One region of the Ancylobacter polymorphus genome, then DNA from elsewhere that is predicted to be linked to it. Evidence: predicted binding sites of a transcription regulator. Region 1 holds the regulator's gene; each other region holds the start of a gene.
The links. Region 1 encodes LexA, which represses DNA repair genes until DNA is damaged. Its sites were predicted from a motif close to TGTTCNNNNTGTGTTCNG; they were not measured.

Region 1 (5,287 bases):
ATGACGGTCTCGCCCTCGGTCGGCGCCTTCAGGCGGAACACCGGCTTGCGGTCGGCGGGCGCCTCGGCGGGGTCGCGGTCGCGCCAGCGGCCGTCATAGCGCGGCGGGCGGCCCTCCCTGCGGGCGGTCTCGCGCATCTCTTCCAGCTCCGCCGCGCTGGCATAGCAGGGATAGGCGCGGCCGGCGGCGATCATCTGTTCCACCGCTTCGCGGTGCCGCTCGGCGCGGGCGAACTGGTAGATCACCTCGCCCGACCAGTCGATGCCGAGCCATTTCAGCCCGTCGATGATGGCGTCGATCGCTTCCGGCGTGGAGCGCTGGCGGTCGGTGTCTTCGATGCGCAGCAGCATGGTGCCGCCCTTGGCGCGGGCATACAGCCAATTGAACAGCGCGGTGCGGGCGCCGCCAATGTGCAAGAAGCCGGTGGGCGAGGGGGCGAAGCGGGTAACGACGGTCTCGGACATATTTCTTCCGTCTGCGCCGCAGGGCGGCGTCGAAGCATGGCGGGCGCGGAGCGTGCGTGTACCATAGGTCGGCGACACGGGAAAAGCGCGCAGGGGCCTTGAGGGGGATGCAGCGGCCGCCGGAACGGGAAGCGCGAGACGGGCCGCGCGCGCGGGCCCGGGCGGCGGCGCTCGGCGCGGCGGGGGCGCGCGGGCACCCGGCGGCGGGCTGGTTGCCCGAGTTGTCCCTCGCGGGCCTCTGGCAGGCACTGGCCGCCGCGCTGGTGCGCGAGTTCGAGGACCGGCGCGGCTTTCTTTTTCTACCCCTGGGCTTTGCCGCCGGCGCGGCGCTGTATTTCGCCGCCCCGCATGAGCCTCTGCCCTATGCCGGCTGGGTGCCGGCCCTCGGCTCTCTTGGGCTGGCGGTGCTGGCACGCGCCCGACCCTTCGCCTTTCATTTCTTCGCCATGCTCGCTGTGGTCGCCGCCGGCTTCGCGGTAGCGGCGCTGCAGGTGCAGCGGATGGCGCATCCGGTGCTGGCGACAACGCTCAACGCGGTGGAGGTCAGCGGCTATGTCGAAGCGGCGGAACTTCGCCCACGCGGCAGCCGGATCACCCTCGCCGTCACCCGCTTGGAGCGCCCGCGCACCGATCCGCCAAGGCGGGTGCGGGTGACGCTGGCGGGGCGGGAGCCGCCGGCCGTGGGTAGCCATGTGACGCTGCGGGCGACGCTCGCCCCGCCGCCGGGGCCGTCCTATCCCGGCGGCTTCGATTTCGGCCGGGCGATCTGGCTCGATGGCATCGGCGCCACCGGCTACGCGCTCGGACGGCTGCAGTTGACGCCGGCGCGCGGTCCGCCGCCGCCGGGACTGGCGCTCACCACCTGGCTCGACGGCACCCGCCGCGCCATCGCCGCGCGTATCCAGGCGGCGCTTCCGGGCGAGGAGGGCGGCGTGGCCGTCGCGCTGGTCACCGGGCTGCGCGACGCGGTGCCGGAGTCGATCGAGGAAAGCATGCGAATCTCCGGCCTGTCGCATGTGCTGTCGATTTCCGGCCTGCATATGGCGCTGGTGGCGAGTTCGGTGTTCTTTCTCGCCCGGGCGCTGCTGGCGCTGGTGCCGGAATTCGCGCTTTACCGGCCGATCAAGGCCTGGGCGGCGCTGCCGGCCATGGCCTCGGCGAGCTTTTACCTTTTGCTGTCCGGCGCCGAGGTGCCGACCCAGCGCGCCTATGTGATGACGCTGCTGGTGCTTGCCGGAATTGTGCTCGGGCGCCCGGCACTCACCCTGCGCACGCTGGCGCTGGCGGCGCTGGCGCTGCTGGCGCTCTCGCCTCGGGCGGTGCTCGATCCCGGCGCGCAGATGTCGTTCGCCGCGACGCTGGGCCTGGTCGCCGCCTATGAGCGCTTCGGCTATCTCCTCACCGCCGTTCCCGCGCGGACAGGCCGCTGGCTGGGCGTGCCGGCGCGCCATATCGCGGCGCTGGTGCTGGCCTCGCTGGCGGCGGGGCTGGCGACGGCGCCTTACGCGGCCTATCACTTCCAGAGACTGGCACCGCTCAGCCTGCTGGCCAATCTCGGCGCCGCGCCGGTGGTGTCGTTCATCGTCATGCCGGCCGGCCTCGCCGGGGCGGTTCTGATTCCGTTCGGCTGGGATGATCCGGCGTGGCGGCTGATGGGCTGGGGCCTCGCCCGGATGCGCGATATTTCCGATCTCGTCGCTGCGCTGCCCGGCGCGGATCGCGGCGTGCCGGCGATGCCGGTGGCGAGCCTGGTGCTGATCAGCCTCGGGCTGGTCGTGCTCTGCCTCGCCCGCACCCGCCTTGTGCTGCTGGCGCCGGTGCTGGCCACCGCCGGCCTCGCCGTCGCGGCCACGGCGCCGCGCCCTGACCTCTATGTCGATACGGAGGCGCGAACCGTCGCGGTGCGGGGGAGGGATGGCGCGCTCGCCGTGATGGGCGATCGCGACAGCGGCGTGGGCGGGCGCTTTGCGGTGGAGCAATGGTTGAGCGCGGATGGCGCGCGGTCACGCTTCGGCGCGAAGGATCTTACGGCCGCCGCCGCCTGCGATCCGCTCGGCTGTACCCTCGCTCTGCCGGACGGGCGATTGGTCGCCCTGTCGCGCGACCGGGATTCGCTGGAGGATGATTGCCGTCTCGCGGCTGTGCTGGTGACGCCCTTCGCGCCGCCGCTGGACTGCGCGGCGACGGTGATCTACCGCGATCCGCGAATTTCTGTGGGCGGTGTCTCCGCCACGCTTCAGCCGGATGGACGTCTCACCCTCGCCTTTGCCCGCCGCGGGCCGGGCACACGGCCGTGGGAGCCGAAAACCCAGTCGCCGCCAACACCTGCAAGTGAACCCGCCTCCGCCGCTGGCGCATCGCGGCAAGGGGCGCCATCCAGCTCACCCGCCGATCCCTCGGCGATCGGCGCCGACCCCGCTGCTGCCGGACCGCTCGCCACCGATGACGAGGCACCACCGGCCGCCGACGCCGCTCAATAGCGCCGGAAAAGCCCCACAAGCTTGCCCTGGATGCGAACCCGGTCAGGGCCAAAAATCCGCGTCTCATAGGCGGGGTTGGCGGCTTCCAGCGCCACCGAGGCGCCCTTGCGGCGCAGGCGCTTGAGGGTCGCTTCCTCATCGTCGATCAGCGCGACGACAATCTCGCCGGTGCTGGCGGCGTCGCATTTACGGATCAGCGCCAGGTCGCCGTCGAGAATGCCGGCCTCGATCATCGAATCACCGCGCACTTCGAGCGCGAAATGCTCCCCGCCCGACAGCATTTCCGGCGGCATGCTGATGGTGTGGTCGCGCGACTGGATGGCGGAAATCGGCGTGCCGGCGGCGATGCGGCCCATGACCGGGATCGGCACCACGCGCCGCTCCGAATCGTCGTCGGAGGGCGGGCGAACCTTGCCGAGATTTCCCTCGATCACATTGGGCGAGAAGGGACGGGCCGGCTTCGGCGGCTGAGCGTCTTCCGGCAGGCGCACCACCTCCAGCGCCCGCGCGCGGTTTGGCAGGCGGCGGATGAAGCCGCGCTCTTCCAGCGCCGTGATCAGCCGGTGGATGCCGGACTTCGACCGCAGGTCCAGCGCCTCCTTCATCTCCTCGAAGGAAGGGGGCACGCCGTCCTTCTGGAGGCGTTCATTGATGAACAGAAGCAGCTCATGCTGTTTGCGGGTGAGCATCAAGACAACCCCGTCTGCCGGACGGCGCCGGAACGAAACAAATCACGAACAAAGACTAGCCGTTCTTATTGTGTTCCACAATGGGTAAAGAGAGGTTAAATACCTCCGGCACGGCCATCGGCGCGCATCGGCGTGTCCCGTCCCGTTGTCACAGCGTCTGGGCGTATTGCTCATAGGCGTCGTGGACGATGGCGATGTGGTCGCGCATCGCGCCGGCCGCGCCGTCGCGGTCGCCGCGCAGAATGGCCGTCGTCACCCGGTCGTGCTCGGCATGCGAGAGCGCGAGGCGGCCGAGCGCGCGGAACTGCGCGCGGCGGAACGGGGACAGGCGCCGGCGCGTGCCGAGCGTCAGTTCGATCAGATAGTCGTTGTGGCTGCCGGCATAGACCGAGGTGTGGAACAGTTCATTGGCCTCGCGATAGGCGGCGAAATCCCCCAGCCGCATGAGTTCGCCCATCTCGGCATGCAATTGTTCCAGCTGCCGTCGCTCGGGCGGTGTCATCTTGAGCGCGCACAGGCCGGCGCAGAGCGCTTCCAGCTCGGCCATCACCTCGAACATGTTCTGCAGCCGCGCGACGCTCGGGCGTGCCACCACGGCGCCGCGATGCGGGCGGGCGTCGACCAGGCCGGAGGCGACGAGTTCGCGCAGCGCCTCCCGCACGGGGGTGCGCGACACGCCGAAGCGGGCGGCGAGCGCGGTCTCGTCGAGCGCCGAACCGGGAGGCAGCGTGCCGCGGGTGATTTCGTCGGCAAGCTGCATGCGCAACTCTTCCGCGCGCGTCGTGCGCCCCGGCCGGCCCGGCGCCGGTCGGGAGGGGGAGGTGGGCCGATCGAGCGGCAGGCGGACAGGCAGCACCGACATGAGCGAACACAGAACCGACGGGCGCGCCCGAATGCCGGGCGGCCATCCCATGTGTAGCCGCCGCGCCGGGCTTCACCAAGGGCTCAGAGAGGGTCGTCGATCACGCTGACATGGGCAGCCACCACTTTCCACCCTTCCGGCGTGCGCATCCAGGTCTGCATCTGCCGGCCGACCCGCCCCGGCGCGGTCTCCCGCCGGAACAGGGTGGAGGCCACCGCCATGTCGCGGCCATAGGTGGTGATCACCGTGCCGTCGAGTGTCCGTTCCAGCCCGGCCGGCGAGCGGGCGGCGCGGAAGGCGCGGATCGCCGCGATGCCATAGAGATTCTCGCCCCCGCCATAGCGCAGGGTGCGGGCATCATCCCAGAACAGCGCGTCGAGTTCGGCGACATCGTTGGCCACCAGCGCCCGCTCATAGCGCTCGAAGGCGGCGCGGACTTCGGCCACCACCTCGGGAAGATCGATGTCCATGCGCAGCCCCTCCTTCGCCAGCCAAGCGTTGAGAACACAGGCGTGGCGGGGCGGCGTCAATCCTCCAGGCGCAGAATCTCGCAGGGTTCCCCGGCCATGGCCGCCGGCGCGTGGGGCCGGCGGACCAGCAGCACATCGGCGCGGGCGAGGTTGCGCAGCATGGAACTGTCCTGCACCGGCAGCGGCCGCACCAGCGGCACACCTTCCGCATGGCCGACGATTTCGGCTCGCTGGAAATCCATGCGCTGCTCGTTTGCCTTCACGTCCCCGGCCAGCCGGGCCGGCTCCAGCGCGGGATGGGGCGGCACCGCCAGCCCCTGCA
Region 2 (5,287 bases), 1.1 Mb from region 1:
ATCAAGGCGGGTGGGCGATCCCCGGCTGGCATGGAAGCGACCAGCGTGTCCGCCGCCTCGCGCAGCACGCCGAAGGCCCGCTGGCCAGCCTGATCGAGGGCCGGATAGGCCTCGTTGCGCAGGCCGGATTCGAACATGGCGACATAGTCCGCCGGATGCTCGCGGGCAAAGGCGAGATAGGCGCGGCCGAGCCGTTCAAAGGCCTCCGCCGGCGCCGGACGCCCCTCGTTCCAGCCGGCTTCCAGAGCTTTGGTGAAGCGTTCGAACCCATCAGCCGCGACCGCTGCAAGCAGGTCGTCGCGGTCGCGGAAATGGCGGTAGGGCGCGGCCGGAGAGACGCCGGCGCGGCGCGCCGCCTCGGCGAAAGTGGCGCCGGCGGTGCCCTTTTCGCCAATCAGCTCAAGCGCCGCCTTCATCAGGGCTTCCCGAAGGTTGCCGTGATGGTAGCCGCGCGATTCTCCGCCGTTCCGGGACCAGCTCATGTGAAGGGGACTTACATCACGCGGGAAGCCACGTCGATGGCCGGGCGCGCACGGGGTTAATCCGCGCCCTCGTCGAACAGCGGCATCTGGTTGACGCTCGACGGCGCGGCAAGGCCGAGATGCTTGAAGGCGTGCGCGGTCAGCACGCGCCCGCGTGGGGTGCGCTGGAGAAAGCCCTGCTGCACCAGATAGGGCTCGATGATCTCCTCGATGGCGTCGCGCGGCTCGGACAGCGCGGCGGCGATGGTTTCCACCCCCACCGGCCCGCCGCCATAATTCATCGCCACCACGGTGAGATAGCGCCGGTCCATCTGGTCGAGGCCGAGCCCGTCCACTTCCAGCGCCCGCAGCGCGTGGTCGGCGGCGGCGCGGTCGATGATGTCCTTGCCCGCCACCAGCGTGAAGTCGCGCACCCGGCGCAGCAGCCGCCCGGCAATGCGCGGCGTGCCGCGCGCCCGGCGGGCGATCTCGCGGGCGCCGTCCTTGGCGATGGGGATCCCCATCACCCGCGCGCCACGCGTCACCACCAGTTCCAGTTCTTCGACGGTGTAGAAGTTCAGCCGGATGGGAATACCGAAACGGTCACGCAGCGGCGTGGTCAGCAGGCCCGAGCGGGTGGTCGCGCCCACGAGGGTGAATTTCGACAGCGAGATCTTCACCGAGCGCGCCGCCGGCCCCTCGCCGATGATCAGGTCGAGCTCGTAATCCTCCATGGCGGGATAGAGGATTTCCTCCACCGCCGGGTTGAGCCGGTGAATCTCGTCGATGAACAAGACGTCGCGTTCTTCGAGATTGGTCAGCAGCGCCGCGAGATCGCCCGCCTTGGCGATGACAGGGCCGGAGGTGGAGCGGAAACCGACGCCGAGTTCGCGCGCCACGATCTGCGCCAGCGTGGTCTTACCCAGCCCCGGTGGGCCGACGAACAGCACATGGTCTAGCGCCTCGCCGCGCGCCTTGGCCGCCTTGATGAAGATGTCGAGATTGGCGCGCGCCTGCTCCTGCCCGACGAACTCCGCTAGGTTCTGCGGCCGCAGCGAGGCCTCCGCGAGATCTTCCTCGCGCTTGTCGGGGGCGACGAGGCGCTTGGCGTTCATTCCGCCCTCTCCCGTTCACGCGCGGGAAAAACGCCACCGGCCATCAGCACGCCGGTGACGAACGCAACCGCCGCCGCGAGGATCGGGGCCAGCAGCACCGCACGCTGCTCGAACAGCTCGCGAAACGCGCCGAAATCATAGGACACCGCGATAACGCCGAGCGGCAGCAATGCCACCACCACCACGGCCGCCAGCACGAAGAGCGGGTGGCGCGACCGGAAGGAAAGGGCAAAGGCGCAGATCCCGGCCACCACGCCGCCCGGCACCACCGCGATCGCGGCATAGTACGCGGAAGCCGCGCTGTGCATCAGCCGCTCGATGGTGAGCACGGCGAGAATCGCCCCGCCATAGGCGAAGATCATCGCCGGAATGCGGGCCGACCACGGCCAGGGCTGCCGCTTCCCCGGTTCGCGCGCGGTGATGAAGCGCAGCATCATCGCGCCAGTTCCTTCAGGCCGAGCCGGATCAGTTTGGCGGCATCGGCGCCCTCGCCGGCCTCGCGCAGGGCCGCCGCGATGGCCGCGCTCGCCTGAAGCTGCGCATAGCCGAGATTGACCAGCGCCGAGACAGCATCCGCCACCGGACCGGGCGCCTGCCGCTCCTCGATCTGTGCCGCGAGCCCCGCCACTGCCGGGTCGACGCTGGCGAAGCCCGGCGCCTTGTCCTTCAATTCGGCGACGATCCGGGCGGCGACCTTGGGGCCGACGCCATTGGCGCGCGCCACCATCACCTTGTCGCCGAGTGCCACCGCGTTTGCGAGCTCGGCGGGCGAGAGGGTCGAGAGCACGTTGAGCGCCACCTTGGAGCCGACGCCCTGCACATTCTGCAGCAGCAGGAACCAGCTCTTCTCCGCCGGCGTGGCGAAGCCGTAGAGCCGGATCATGTCCTCGCGCACGAAGGTTTCGATGAACAGCACCGCCGCCTCGCCGGCCTTGGGCAGCGCCTGCAGCGTGCGCCCGGAGCAGTGGACAAGATAGCCCACGCCCTGCACGTCGAGGATCACATGGTCGTCGCCATAGGAGTCGACGAGGCCCTTGAGCTTGCCGATCATCGTGCCGCCGCCTTTGCCGTGAGCTTCGGCGGCACCTTCGCCGCCATCTGCGCCTTCATCGCCGCCATGCCCCGATGCTGCGCATGGGTGACCGCGACCGCAAGCGCATCCGCCGCGTCATCGGTAGTGAAATCCGCCTGAGGCAGCAGAATCTTCATCATCAGGCGGATTTGCGCCTTCTCCGCCCGGCCGGCGCCGACCACGGTCTTCTTCACCAGCAAGGCCGCATATTCCGACACCGGCACCCCGGCCAGCGCGGGGGTCAGCATCACCACGCCGCGCGCCTGGCCGAGCTTGAGCGTCGAGGCCGGGTTGACGTTGACGAAGGTTTCTTCCACCGCCGCCTCATCGGGGGCATAGGCGCGCAGCACCTGCATCAGCTCGGTGTGGAGACAGGCCAACCGCTCGGCGAGCCCCCCCTCCTCCGGCGGCATCACCGTGCCGCAGGCGATGAAGCTGAGCCGCGTGCCGGCAGCCTCGATCACCCCCCAGCCGGTGCGGCGGAGGCCCGGATCGAGCCCGAGAATGCGAATCGGCGATGGCACCATGCCCTAGGGCGTAGCCGAACAAAGGACGAACGCCTAGGGGAGACGGTGCGCGCGGCGTCCGGGACACCGCGCATCGTCGCTCAGGGTGAACGCGCCGTTAACGCATGCGGCCTCAGCGCCCGCCGCTGAACGCCCCACTCGCCAGCGTCACCCCCACCCCGGTCGCCACCACGCCGATGATCGCCGCCGTGTCGGGATGTTCGCCCAGCACCGGCACCGCGATCACCGCCGCCAGGGCCGGCACCAGCCCCGTAAAGGCGGCGGCGCGGGAGGAGCCCAGACGCTCGATGGCGATGCCGAACGCCACCAGGGCGACGACACCGGACAGCAGCCCCTGAATAAGGAGCTGGATCAGGATTTCGCGGCCATAGCCAGCGGAGACGGCGTCGATCACACCGGGGAGACCGTAAGGCGTGAGGATGACGGCCGACCACAGCCCGACGAGCCCCACCGTCTCCGTCGCCTTCAGCCCGGTACGGCGAAAGGCCAGCGTGTAGCCGGCCCACATCGTCGCGCCGGCCAGCAGCAGCGCATGGCCGCGCCAGGCGCCGTCCTGCGGATACAAAAGGCCACGCCCGCCGAGGGTGAGCACGCCGAGCGCGATGGCGGCAAAGCCGATCGCCCGCGCCGTGCCGAGCTTCTCGCGGAACACCAGCACCGAGATGGCGGCGACGATCAGCGGCATGGTCCCGGGCAAGAGCGGCCCTACATCCGCCGCCGGCACGAAGCGCATCGCCGTCGCCACATCGAGGAAGAAGAAAGCGCCGGCGCCGAGAAAGCAGAGCAGGAAGGGACGCAAGCCCCGCTTCGGCCATAGGCCGATGCGCCACCAGGCGGGTGCGAGCACCACCGCTGGCACGATGAAGCGCAGCCAGCCGATGGTCGCCGGGGGCAGATGCCCGTGTACGGCGTGGCGGGTGGAGACGATCCAGCCGCCCCAGATGGCAATGGCGAGCAACGCGCAGCCGGCGCCGATCAAGCGGTCGGAAAGCGACGGCACCGCCGCGCCGCCCGGCGCGGCCGTTGAGACAGACGTGTTCATGAGCGAATTCCCGCCGCAAAGCGGCGCAAGCAAGAGGGGTACCCGGCGCGGCCGGGATGAGCGTTAGCCGAAATGTGGCGCGCGCGACCCGTCTTCGCAAACGCGTTTTGCGAATAGGCACGTTCGCGAAAACTGATGGATGGGACGGTTCGATCGCCGATCATGTTGACGCGTCTCTGGCGGGGAGCTAGCTCTACGCACGCAGGCCCTGGCGGCGTGCGCCTTCCCCCCGGTTCGTTCATGGCCCTCGACACCGCCCTTGCCTGGGCCTTCCTCACCGCGCTCATTGCTGGCGCGACGCGCGGCTTCTCGGGCTTCGGCGGAGCCCTCATCTTCGTGCCGCTGGTCAGCGCCGCCTATGGCCCGCGCGTGGCGGTGCCCTCGCTCCTGCTCATCGACACGCTGATGACGCTGCCCTTCGTCGTTCCGGCGCTGCGCGCCTGTGTCTGGCGACAGGTCGCCCCGCTGGCGGTGGGCGCCGTGGTGGCGGTTCCGGCCGGCGTGTGGGTATTGCAGCATACGAACCCGCTGGTGGTGCGCTGGGCGCTCGCCTTTCTCGGGCTGGGGCTGCTGGCGCTGCTGGCCTCGGGCTGGCGCCACACCGGCCGGCACACCCTGCCCGTCACGCTGGGCATCGGCGCGGTCGCCGGCTTCTGCGGCGGCGCGGCACAGATGTCCGGGCCTGCCGTGGTGGTGTACTGGCTCGGCAGCGGCCAGCCCTCCGTGCTGGTGCGGGCGAACCTGTTCGGCTTCTTCGCGCTGGTGACGCTGGCGACCGGCTCCTCCTACGCGCTCAACGGCATGTTCACCGCCGAGGTCGGGAGGCTGACCCTGCTTCTCGGGCCGGCCTATGCGCTCGGGCTCTATGCCGGCGCGCGCGCCTTTCGCGGCGCGTCGGACCGGCACTACCGCGTCGCCGCCTATTGGGTCATCGCCGCCGCCGCCCTCATCAGCCTGCCGCTGTTCGACACGCTGATCGGGCGGTGAGCAGCGCGACCCAGATCAGCCGCCCATCTTCGCCATGAAGGCGTCGGACAGCTCGAAATTGGCATAGACGTTCTGCACGTCGT
Region 3 (5,287 bases), 250 kb from region 1:
GGGCCGCAGGGGCCGGTATCGCCCATCTGCCAGAAATTGTCCGACGTGGCGATGCGGATGATGCGCTCGTCCGGCAGGCCGGCAATGCGCTTCCACAGCCCGAAGGCTTCGTCATCCTCGTGGTAGACGGTGACGAGCAGCTTCTCCACCGGCAGTTCGAACTCGCGGGTGATCAGGTTCCACGCGAGCTCGATCGCGTTCTCCTTGAAGTAGTCGCCAAAGGAGAAATTGCCGAGCATCTCGAAGAAGGTGTGATGCCGTGCGGTATAGCCGACATTGTCGAGGTCGTTGTGCTTGCCGCCGGCACGCACGCATTTCTGAGAAGTGACCGCCCGCGAATAGGGCCGCTTCTCGATGCCGGTGAAGACGTTCTTGAACTGCACCATGCCGGCATTGGTGAACATCAATGTCGGGTCGTTGCGCGGCACGAGCGGGGAGGAGTCGACCACCTGATGCCCATTGCGGGCGAAATAGTCGAGGAAGGTCGCGCGAATCTCGTTTACGCCGCTCATGAACCCGGGTCCGCCGATGCTGGATAGCAGCGCCGCGAAAGGCGCCGACCCGCACCGACCGGCGCGGGCGCAACGGTTCTAACGACGCATCAACACCTTGTCCAGAAAGCAGCGGGGCGTCGTCCCCGCTCCGCTGCCGTCCAGGCGCTCAACAGCCGGAGATGCCGCAGGCAGGCCCGCCGCCACCCCGGCCGAGGCCTCACTCGGCGTCGTCGCCGTCCTCGCTCTCTTCGCTGCCCGCGAGGATCTGCTCGGCAATGAGGCCGGCATTCTGGCGGATGGTCGCCTCGATGCGTCCGGAAACCTCGGGGTGCTGGCGCAGGAAGGTCTTGGCGTTCTCGCGACCCTGGCCGAGGCGCTGGCTGTCATAGGAGAACCAGGCGCCGGACTTCTCGACCACGCCGGCCTTGACGCCGAGGTCGATCAATTCGCCCATCTTGGAGACGCCCTCGCCATACATGATGTCGAACTCGACCTGCTTGAAGGGCGGCGCCAGCTTGTTCTTCACCACCTTGACGCGGGTCTGGTTGCCGACAACCTCCTCGCGCTCCTTGATCGCGCCGATGCGGCGGATGTCGAGGCGGACGGAGGCATAGAATTTCAGCGCATTGCCGCCCGTGGTGGTTTCCGGGCTGCCATACATCACGCCGATCTTCATGCGGATCTGGTTGATGAAGATCACCATGGTGTGGGAGCGGTTGATCGAGGCAGTGAGCTTGCGTAGCGCCTGACTCATCAGCCGCGCCTGCATGCCGGGCTGATTGTCGCCCATCTCGCCGTCGAGTTCCGCCCGCGGGGTGAGCGCCGCGACCGAATCCACCACCAGCACATCCACCGCGCCGGAGCGCACCAGCGTGTCGGCGATCTCCAGCGCCTGCTCGCCGGCATCGGGCTGCGAGATCAGCAGATTGTCGAGGTCCACGCCGAGCTTGCGGGCATAGATCGGGTCCAGCGCGTGTTCGGCGTCGATGAAGGCGCACACGCCGCCCTTCTTCTGCGATTCCGCGATGGTGTGCAGGGCGAGCGTGGTCTTGCCGGAGGATTCCGGCCCGAAAATCTCGATCACCCGCCCGCGCGGCAGGCCACCAATGCCGAGGGCAATGTCGAGGCCGAGCGAGCCGGTGGAGACCGTCTCGATCTCCATGATCTTGTCGTTCTTGCCCAGCCGCATGATCGAGCCCTTGCCGAAATGGCGCTCAATCTGGGTCAGGGCGGCGTCGAGCGCCTTGGACTTGTCCATGGAAGATCCTTCAACGAGTCGCAGAGTCGATTGAGTCATTGCCGGGCTCCGGGCTGGGCGCAAGGGGAAAGGGCGGCGGGGCAGAGGTTACCGCACTTGTACTCTGTTTGTTCGATGTTCGCAATATGTTCTCGTTGCGAAACCGCAGCCGCGCACGCCTGTCAGTTCGCTTCCGGGCCGAGGCGGCGCACATAGTCCAACACCGGCTCCCATTCGCCCTCGGCCACCGCCAGAGCGAGGTAACCATCGGGCCGCACCAGCTCGATGCCGCCGGGCACCGGGTTCGTGCGCATCACCGTATCGAGCAAGGCCATCGGCAGATCGTCCGGCGGCGGGGTCACGCCGTCGCCGAGCCGCAGGGTGAAGCGCGGCGTATCGCCCGCGCCATAGGGCGGCTCACCCGGCAGCGGCGGCAGGCGTTCGCCGGCGCGCGGGCCCGCGCCCCAGGAAGCGCCGTTGAGCGGGCTGTCGGCGTAGTGGATCGCGGTCTCGGTGAGCTCGCCAGCGAGGGCGTGCCGCACCGGTGCGAGGCCAAGCACGAAGGGCATGACGATGTTGCGCAGCTGCCGCGCCACCGGATTGCTCAGTGTGCTGAGCCGGATCAGCCGGCCGGAGGTGGCGATCACCTCCGCCCCCACCGCCCGCCGTTCCGGGTCGTAGCTGTCGAGCAGCAGCGGCGAGGTCGCGAGGCCGCGCAGCACCAGAGCGAGTTTCCAGGCAAGGTTCACCGCGTCCTGCATGCCGGTGTTCATGCCCTGCCCGCCGGCAGGGCTGTGCACATGGGCGGCATCGCCGGCGAGGAAGACGCGCCCTACCCGGTAGCTCTCCACCTGCCGCTCATTGATGCGGAAGGACGTCGTCCACAGCGGCTCGGTCAAAGTGATGCCGCCGGGCCCGCGCCGGTCGAGCAGCGCCTGAAAGCCGGCCATATCAGGAGGTGGCGGCGCCGTCGGCGCAGGGTTCGGGCCGAGGCCGATGATGACGCGGTAGCGCCCGGGCGCCAGCGGGAACAGCACCGCCGGCCCGTCACGGTGCAGGCAGGTGGCGAATTCGTCGACCGGGAACGGCATGCCGGTGAGATGAAAGTCGCCCTGCGCCCAGTCGCTGCCCAGCGTCTCGCCGGCAAAGGCGAGGCCAAGCCGGTGGCGCACCGGGCTATGGGCGCCGTCGCAGCCGATGAGCGCGGAAAAATGGGCGGTCTCCTCCCGCCCATCGGCGCGGCGGAGCGTGGCGGTGACGCCGTCCTCGTCCGGGGTGAAGTCCGCCAGCGCCGTGGCCAGTTCCGGCCGCACGCCGCGCGCCTCCAGATGATGCAGCAGAATGCGCTCGGTCTCGCTCTGCGGCAGCATCAGCACGAAGGGATAGGGCGATTCAATCTCGGCGAGCGGCACGCGGGCGAGGGTCTTGCCATCGGCCAGCATATGCGCCGCGATCACCTTGTTGCCGCCGGCGATGAGCTCGGCGGAAAGGCCGCCGCCGGCGCGGTCCAGCAGTTCCAGCGTGCGCGGCCAGATCGCCACGGCGCGGGAGGTGGTGGCGCGCGCGGTCATCGGGTCGACGATCCGCACCGGGATGCCATAGCGCGCCAGTTCCAGCGCCATCACCAGCCCGACCGGGCCGGCGCCGGCGATGAGAACGGGATCGGGATGGCGGTCGGGACGGCGGTCGGTCATGCGCGTTCCCCCGGGCCGAACGGCGCGCGGCGCTGTCGGCGCGGCAAAAGTAAAGGCCCGTCGCGCCGGGCGCAACGGGCCTTGCAGGAGCCGCCCCTCCCCGCCACAGGGCGGAGAGGCAAGCCGTCAGGCGATCACTTCACCAGGTCGAAGCGGTCGGCGTTCATCACCTTGGTCCAGGCGGCGACGAAGTCGCTGAGGAACTTCTCCTGCGCGTCGTCCTGGGCATAGACCTCGGCATAGGCGCGCAGGATCGAGTTCGAGCCGAAGACCAGATCGACACGGGTGGCGGTCCACTTCGCCGCGCCGGTCTTGCGGTCGCGCAGCTCATAGATGCCGTTGCCGACCGGGGCCCACTTGTAGGCCATGTCGGTGAGGTTGACGAAGAAGTCGTTGGTCAGCGCGCCTTCGCGGGCGGTGAACACGCCATGCTTGCTGCCGCCATGATTGGTGCCGAGCACGCGCAGGCCGCCGACCAGCACGGTCATTTCCGGCGCGGTGAGGCCCATCAGCTGGGTGCGGTCGAGCAGCATTTCCTCGGGGGTGACGACATAGTCCTTCTTCAGCCAGTTGCGGTAGCCGTCATGCAGCGGCTCCAGCACGCTGAAGGAGGCGGCGTCGGTCTGGGCGTCGGTGGCGTCGCCCCGGCCCGGTGCGAACGGCACGGTGACATCGTGGCCGGCCGCCTTAGCCGCCAGCTCGATGCCGACATTGCCGCCGAGCACGATCACGTCGGCGAGGCTGGCGCCGGTCTCGGCCGCGATGCCTTCCAGCACACCGAGCACCTTGGCGAGGCGGGCGGGCTCATTGCCTTCCCAGTCCTTCTGCGGGGCGAGGCGGATGCGCGCGCCATTGGCGCCGCCGCGCATGTCGGAACCGCGATAGGTGCGGGCGCTGTCCCAGGCGGTGCTCACCAGTTCGCTGATGGTGAGGCCGGCATTGATGATCTTCGCCTTCACCGCCGTCACGTCATAGTCGGTGGGGCCGACGGGAACCGGGTCCTGCCAGATCAGGTCTTCGGCCGGCACGTCCGGGCCGATATAGCGGGCCTTCGGGCCCATGTCGCGATGGGTCAGCTTGAACCAGGCGCGGGCGAAGGTGTCCTTGAAATATTCGGGATCGGCCATGAACTTCTGGCAGATCGCGTTGTAGATCGGGTCGACCTTCATCGCCATGTCGGCGTCGGTCATCATCGGGTTGTGGCGGATCGAGGGGTCGCTGGCATCGACCGGCTTGTCCTCTTCCTTGATGTCGATCGGTTCCCACTGCCAGGCGCCGGCCGGGCTCTTGCGCAACTCCCATTCATGGCCGAACAGCATCTCGAAGAAGCCCATGTCGAACTTCGTCGGGTGCGTCGTCCACGCGCCTTCGAGGCCGGAGGTCACGGCGCGGCTGGCGAGGCCGTTCTGGTTCGGGTTGGACCAGCCCATGCCCTGGTCTTCCAGCGCGGCGGCTTCCGGGTTGGGGCCGAGCGCCTTGGCGTCGCCATTGCCATGGGTCTTGCCGACCGTGTGGCCACCGGCGGTGAGCGCGGCGGTCTCTTCGTCGTTCATCGCCATGCGGGCGAAGGTCTCGCGCACCTGCGCCGCGGTCTTCAGCGGGTCGGGCTTGCCGTTCACGCCTTCCGGGTTGACGTAGATGAGGCCCATCTGCACGGCGGCGAGCGGGTTCTCCATCGTCGAGGGGTCGTTCACATCGGTGTAGCGGTTGTCGCTCGGCGCCAGCCACTCGCGCTCGGAACCCCAATAAGTGTCCTTGGAGGGATGCCACACATCGGCGCGGCCGAAGCCGAAGCCGAAGGTCTTCAGCCCCATGGTCTCATAGGCAATGGTGCCGGCGAGGACGATCAGGTCGGCCCAGCT
Region 4 (5,287 bases), on a different replicon from region 1:
GCGACTCTCGATCTGAAATGTCCCGAGGGTGTCGGCCTTCCGGATCATCGCATAGGTGCGGGGATCCTCGGCGGGAATCGTCGCGAGGTCGAGCTCGATGCCCTTGTGATGCGCGAGGAGGTCGAGACCCTTTTTCATGCAGGTGAGCATGCCCAGGGCCAAGACGTCGACCTTCATAAATCGCAGCGCGTCGATGTCGTCCTTGTCCCACTCGATGACCTGGCGGTCCTTCATGCTCGCAGGCTCGATCGGGACGAGATCGTCGAGCCTGTCGTGGGTGAGGACGAAACCGCCGGGGTGCTGCGACAAATGTCGTGGCGCGCCCATGAGCTGACGCGCCAGGTCCAGGGTCAATCGCAGCCGTCGATCAGCAAGATTGAGATTGAGCGCCTCGACATGGCTGTTTTCCACGCCGTCCTCGGACCAGCCCCAGACCTGCCCGGAGAGCGAGGAAATCAGATCCTCGGGCAGGCCGAGGGCCTTGCCGACGTCGCGCAGCGCCCCTTTGGTCCGATAGCGGATGACGGTGGAGCACAGCGCCGCGTGGTCGCGACCGTAGGTTTCAAAAACCCACTGCATCACGATCTCCCGCCGCTCATGTTCAAAGTCCACGTCAATGTCGGGCGGTTCGCGTCTCTCTTCGCTGACAAAGCGTTCGAACAGCAGGTCATTGCGACCGGGATCGATCGAGGTGATCCCGAGCACATAGCAGACGGCGGAATTCGCGGCGGAGCCGCGTCCCTGGCACAGGATGTCGCGTGAGCGCGCGAACCTGACGATGCTGTTCACCGTCAAAAAATACGGCGCATAGTCGAGCTTCTTGATCAGGCGCAACTCGTGCTGAAGGGCGGCGCGCACCTCATCGGGCAAACCTTCGGGATAGCGGAACGCCGCACCTTCCCAGGTCAGCTTTTCGAGCGTCTCCTGCGGCGTAAGCGAAGGATCGTCACGCTCCTCAGGATATTGATAGGCCAGCTCATCGAGACTGAAGCGACACCGCTCGGCGATCTCCAGCGTGCGCGCCAGGGCCTGCGGGTAGCGGGTGAACAGGCGGTGCATCTCCTCTGGCGGCTTGAGATAGCGATCGGCATGTCGTTCGCGGCGGTCGCCGAGCCCGTCGATCGTGACGTTGTGGCGAATGCAGGTGACGACGTCCTGGAGGATCCGGCGATCGGGTTCGTGAAAGAGCACGTCGTTGGTCACGACGGTACGGACCTTCGCCGCGGCAGCGGCATTGGAGAGCTCGTGAAGCCGGAGCTGGTCGTTCGGCCGGCGTCTGAGCGTCAGCGCCAAGTAGGCGCGGTCGGCGAAGGCATCGCGCAGCTGGCGCAGGTGAAGGCGACAATCGTCGTCGGCCATGTCAGGCACGAGCACCGCGATCAGACCCTCGCCATAGGCGACCACGTCGACCCATGCGAGGCTGCATTTGCCCTTGCCCGCGCGCCGCTTGCCGAGCGAGAGCAGCCGGCAGAGCCGCGCGTAAGCGGCTCGGTCGGTCGGATAGACCAGGAGAGACATGCCGTCGGACAGATCAAGGCGGCAGCCGACGATCAGGCGCACGCCGGTTGCCTTCGAAGCTTCGTGTGCGCGAACGATACCGGCAAGGCTGTTGCGGTCGACGACCGCAAGCGCCTCGATGCCCTGGATCGCTGCCTGTGCGAAGAGCTCGTCGGCCGACGATGCCCCGCGCAGGAAGCTGAAATGCGATGTGACCTGGAGCTCGACATAGCGATGGGTGCTCATCCGAACACCCCATGCACGAACCAGCGATGCGACCCCGTCACAGCATCCTCGCCGTCGCCGGCACGGTAGATCCAGTACCGCTCGCCGGCTTCGTCCTCGACCCTGAAATAGTCGCGCACCGTCGCGAGTTCGGCATCGCGCTTCCACCATTCCCCGAACACGCGCTCGGGCCCGTCGGCCCGGCGCACACGGCGGCGAATGCCGCGCCAGGTGAAGGCGACCGGGGGATGATCGGGCAGGAGCGCGACGGTCTCGATCAGTTCGGGGCGTTGCAGCAGGCGCGCGGGCCGCGGCCAATGGCCCGGCCAGATGGCGCCGGTGTCGGGCGCCATTGCCGGAATGCGGGCGACGGCGCGCTCGGGCACGTCGCTGGATAGCGGCGCCGCGCGATAGACGGCCCGTTCGCCGACGCGGTTGGCGAGCGTGTCGATCAGATCGGAGACGTCGGGGATGGCCTCTTCGATCAGCGAGCTGACGGTCTGCTTGCGGACCAGGGGTTCGGTGCTGCTGGCGACGAGCGAAAGGAGCTCGATGCCGAAGCCCGGATCGATGGTTTCGATCTTGTCGCAGAGAAGCCGGGTGAGGCGCTTTACGTCGCGCACAGGCATTGCCATGCCGACACGGATCGCCTGGCGCTGATTGTCGACGCGCCGAAGGTGAAGGTCGAGCCGCCGCGCACCGAGATCGGCTTCCTCGAGGCGTTCGCAGAGCGCAACGACGAGTTTGCCGATGTAGCGCGCGATTGTCTCGGCCGCGGAGATCGGTTCGGCGAAGCTGCGCCGGACCTCGATCAAATCGGCTGGCCGGACTGGATCGATCGGTTCCGCCGCCGCCCCGACCGCCTGGTCGAGCCGCCGGCCGAGCTCGTGACCGAAGCGAAGCGTCAGCGGTGCGCGCGGCTGCGCCAGAAGATCGCCAACCTGCTGAAAGCCGAGCACGCGCAGATCGTGGTTTATCGCCGCAGGCAGACGCAGGGCTTCCAGCGGCAACGAGGAGACCATGTTCGGCCCATGCCCGGCTGCCGCCACGAAGCCCGGGTTGGCAAGGTAACGGGCAAAGGCATGCGCGGCGCCCCAGCTGTCGGCCACGGCGGCGCACGCGGCGATGCCGGACATGGCAAGGCGACCGATCAGGGCATCGAGCATCGCTTCTTCACCGCCATGGAGATGATCGGCGCCCGTGGTGTCGATCACGATCCCGTCGTCGCCATCCACCGCGACGATCGGGGCAAAGCGCTGCAGCACCCACAAAGCGAGGCGCTCCAGCGCCTCGGAATCCGCGATCGGGTCGGCATCCTGGATGAGCAGCTCCCGGACGAGGACCTGCGCCTTGGCGACCGGCATGCCGGGCCGCAAGCCAGCCGCCCGCGCGGCGGCATCCGCCGACACCACTACGCGCCGGCTTCCTTCCCGGCCGATCAGGATGAGCGGGGCCTCAACCGGAGGCGCCGCGTCGCCGGCCTTCCGCCGCAGCCGATCGGTCGACCAGCTGGGCAGGAAGAGCGAGACAACCCGTGTCATCGCAAGCCTCCAACTCGAAATCTGCACTCTCGCCCGCGCGGGCGCGGATCAACTCGACAAGCCACCGATGGCGGCCGACACCAGGAACGGGCAGCGCCGCCGAGGGCAGCACCGAGATCCTCCAGCGCGTCATCGCCGCGGTTGGCTGTCCAAAATCGGCGGCCTCAGTCTGGCGCCGCCAGCGCCGAAGGGCGATGCCGATCGTCCCCGTGCCTTCAGCCGAGAGCTGCAAGCGCCGGGAGGCGGTCATGGAAAGACGGGCGACCTCGCCGACGACGGCGCCCAGCCCGCCGTGCCGGAGGCCTTCCTCCATGCACGCGAGGATCGCCTTGTCGTCGCCTGCCTCGACGTAGATCACGCGATCCGGCGGCAATCCTGCCTGCGCAAGCGCCGGCGCAAAGAGGTCTGGACGCGTGATGCACCACAGGACCTTGCCCTTCGTCCGCGCGGCGATGCCGCCGGCGAACAGGGCGGCGGCGGCGCCGTCGACGGCACCAAATCCGCCGCCCGCAATCTCATGAAGAGCGCCGCGCGCTAGCCCTCCGCCGGGGAGTCGCGCGTCGACCTCGGCAATTCCGAAAGGAAGCACCGATTTCGCGCGCAGGGTTCGACCCTCGATCTTCTCGATCTGCGCGCGCAACGACTCTATGGCGGGCTCCGGCCGCAAGCTGGTCCTTGACCTCCTGGGATGGCTCTTGCATCATGTTCTCTATTTGTTCTCCAAACAGGAGGCATGAGTCAAGAGCGGCGATGACCTTGCCGCGAAGCGAGGCGGCCGCGCGACGCGAAAAAGGCCCCGCCTTTTCGGGCGTGGCCTTGGGAGCGGGTCAGTCGCGGTTGGGCCGCGACCAGATGAGCTGGAAGCCTTCCTCGCTGTCGATCTCGACCAGAGTGGCATAGATCGGAGCCGGGAAGCTCGGATCGTCCAGCTTGACCGAGAGATAATCGCGCTCGCTGTCCTTGGCGGTCTTCTGCCAGGCGGCACCGAGTTCGACGGTGCCGGCGAGGATACGGAAGTGAGGACCCTTGTCGGAGGGGTTTTCGATCCGGACCAGCTTGGCCTTGACGTTGAGCGTCAGGGTGCGGATCGACCCGGTAAAGCCGTTTTAGGTCAGCCGTCAACTGTCATTTTGAGCGGAAGTCGTTGATGTCGCTTCATTATTTGTTGGATGACACGTTCAAGGTGCCCTTTTGCCGAATCGCGGCGCCCCGAGGTGGAGCGCCGCGTCCGAGGGTCGGGCTGCCTCAGCGCGACCAGAAGAGGGCGAACCCGTCCTCGCTCTCGACCAGGGTGGCGTAGATCGGAGCGGGGAAGCTCGGGTCGTCGAGCTTGACCGAGTGATATTCCCGGCCGGTCTCCTTGGCGGTCTTCTTCCAGCCGGCGCCGATCTCGATGGCGCCCGCGAGGGCGCGAAGGTCGGGCGACTTGTCGCTTTCCTTCTCGGCCACGACCAGGCGGGCCTTGATGTTGAGGTTGAGCGTCTTGATAACTCCGGCAAACGAACCGTCTTCGTTGCGGGTGAACGTGCCGATCTGAGCCATGGAACTTCTCCTTTGCTGTATCAGGTCGCGACCACCGCGGCCTTGATGGCGATCGGAGAACACCGGGCGACCGACCCGCACCCGAAGGGCTGGAACGCAGTGGAAGGCGGCGCAGAGCCGGGCTTCTTGCCTCGCGAGGAAGCCGCGCGCAGGCGTCAGCCGAGCACGGCGGGGAAGAAGATCGGCATCGCGCTGTTGCGGGATCGAGGTCGGGCTGCGCAGTAGCCGGACGCGGTGTGAGATACGCCAGCAAGAAAGGCCGCAGTGGACGCACCCCATTCAGCTTCGAAGGAGAGATCCTGGCTCATGACGCCGATATCCGGACGATGACGACATGCCGAGATCAGGCGCAACCGTGCATCACGCCCAGGCCGTTCACTGCGACAAGAAGGAAGACGAGTCTCGCTACTTTGCACCTGCGGCATCAGCTTACCGGCGCATGGCGATGGGCCGCATGGCATGAGCGGGGGGTGTCACGGCAT

Region 2: ruvC (crossover junction endodeoxyribonuclease RuvC) is a predicted target of LexA. The motif match lies at 3,190-3,207, and genes of this name have one in related genera.
Region 3: recA (recombinase RecA) is a predicted target of LexA. The motif match lies at 1,868-1,885, and genes of this name have one in related genera.
Region 4: K9D25_RS23585 (ImuA family protein) is a predicted target of LexA. The motif match lies at 3,967-3,984, and genes of this name have one in related genera.

Annotation. Positions count from the first base shown of each region.
Region 1 is NZ_CP083239.1:3,189,192-3,194,478, forward strand. It holds gene gltX (glutamate--tRNA ligase) at 1-464, opposite strand, end outside; gene K9D25_RS15045 (ComEC/Rec2 family competence protein) at 572-2,944, shown strand; gene lexA (transcriptional repressor LexA) at 2,938-3,633, opposite strand; gene K9D25_RS15055 (GntR family transcriptional regulator) at 3,782-4,495, opposite strand; gene hpxZ (oxalurate catabolism protein HpxZ) at 4,579-4,965, opposite strand; gene K9D25_RS15065 (molybdopterin molybdotransferase MoeA) at 5,022-5,287, opposite strand, start outside.
Region 2 is NZ_CP083239.1:2,067,738-2,073,024, reverse strand. It holds gene K9D25_RS09710 (TetR/AcrR family transcriptional regulator) at 1-482, opposite strand, end outside; gene ruvB (Holliday junction branch migration DNA helicase RuvB) at 539-1,576, opposite strand; gene K9D25_RS09700 (hypothetical protein) at 1,573-2,013, opposite strand; gene ruvA (Holliday junction branch migration protein RuvA) at 2,010-2,627, opposite strand; gene ruvC (crossover junction endodeoxyribonuclease RuvC) at 2,624-3,175, opposite strand; gene K9D25_RS09685 (DMT family transporter) at 3,288-4,217, opposite strand; gene K9D25_RS09680 (sulfite exporter TauE/SafE family protein) at 4,458-5,204, shown strand; gene K9D25_RS09675 (YebC/PmpR family DNA-binding transcriptional regulator) at 5,220-5,287, opposite strand, start outside.
Region 3 is NZ_CP083239.1:2,939,470-2,944,756, reverse strand. It holds gene alaS (alanine--tRNA ligase) at 1-512, opposite strand, end outside; gene recA (recombinase RecA) at 712-1,791, opposite strand; gene K9D25_RS13840 (FAD-dependent monooxygenase) at 1,914-3,425, opposite strand; gene katG (catalase/peroxidase HPI) at 3,560-5,287, opposite strand, start outside.
Region 4 is NZ_CP083242.1:41,918-47,204, reverse strand. It holds gene K9D25_RS23595 (error-prone DNA polymerase) at 1-1,743, opposite strand, end outside; gene K9D25_RS23590 (Y-family DNA polymerase) at 1,740-3,263, opposite strand; gene K9D25_RS23585 (ImuA family protein) at 3,178-3,930, opposite strand; gene K9D25_RS23580 (DUF736 domain-containing protein) at 4,091-4,351, opposite strand; gene K9D25_RS23575 (DUF736 domain-containing protein) at 4,509-4,805, opposite strand; gene K9D25_RS23570 (hypothetical protein) at 4,961-5,113, opposite strand; gene K9D25_RS23565 (hypothetical protein) at 5,287-5,287, opposite strand, start outside.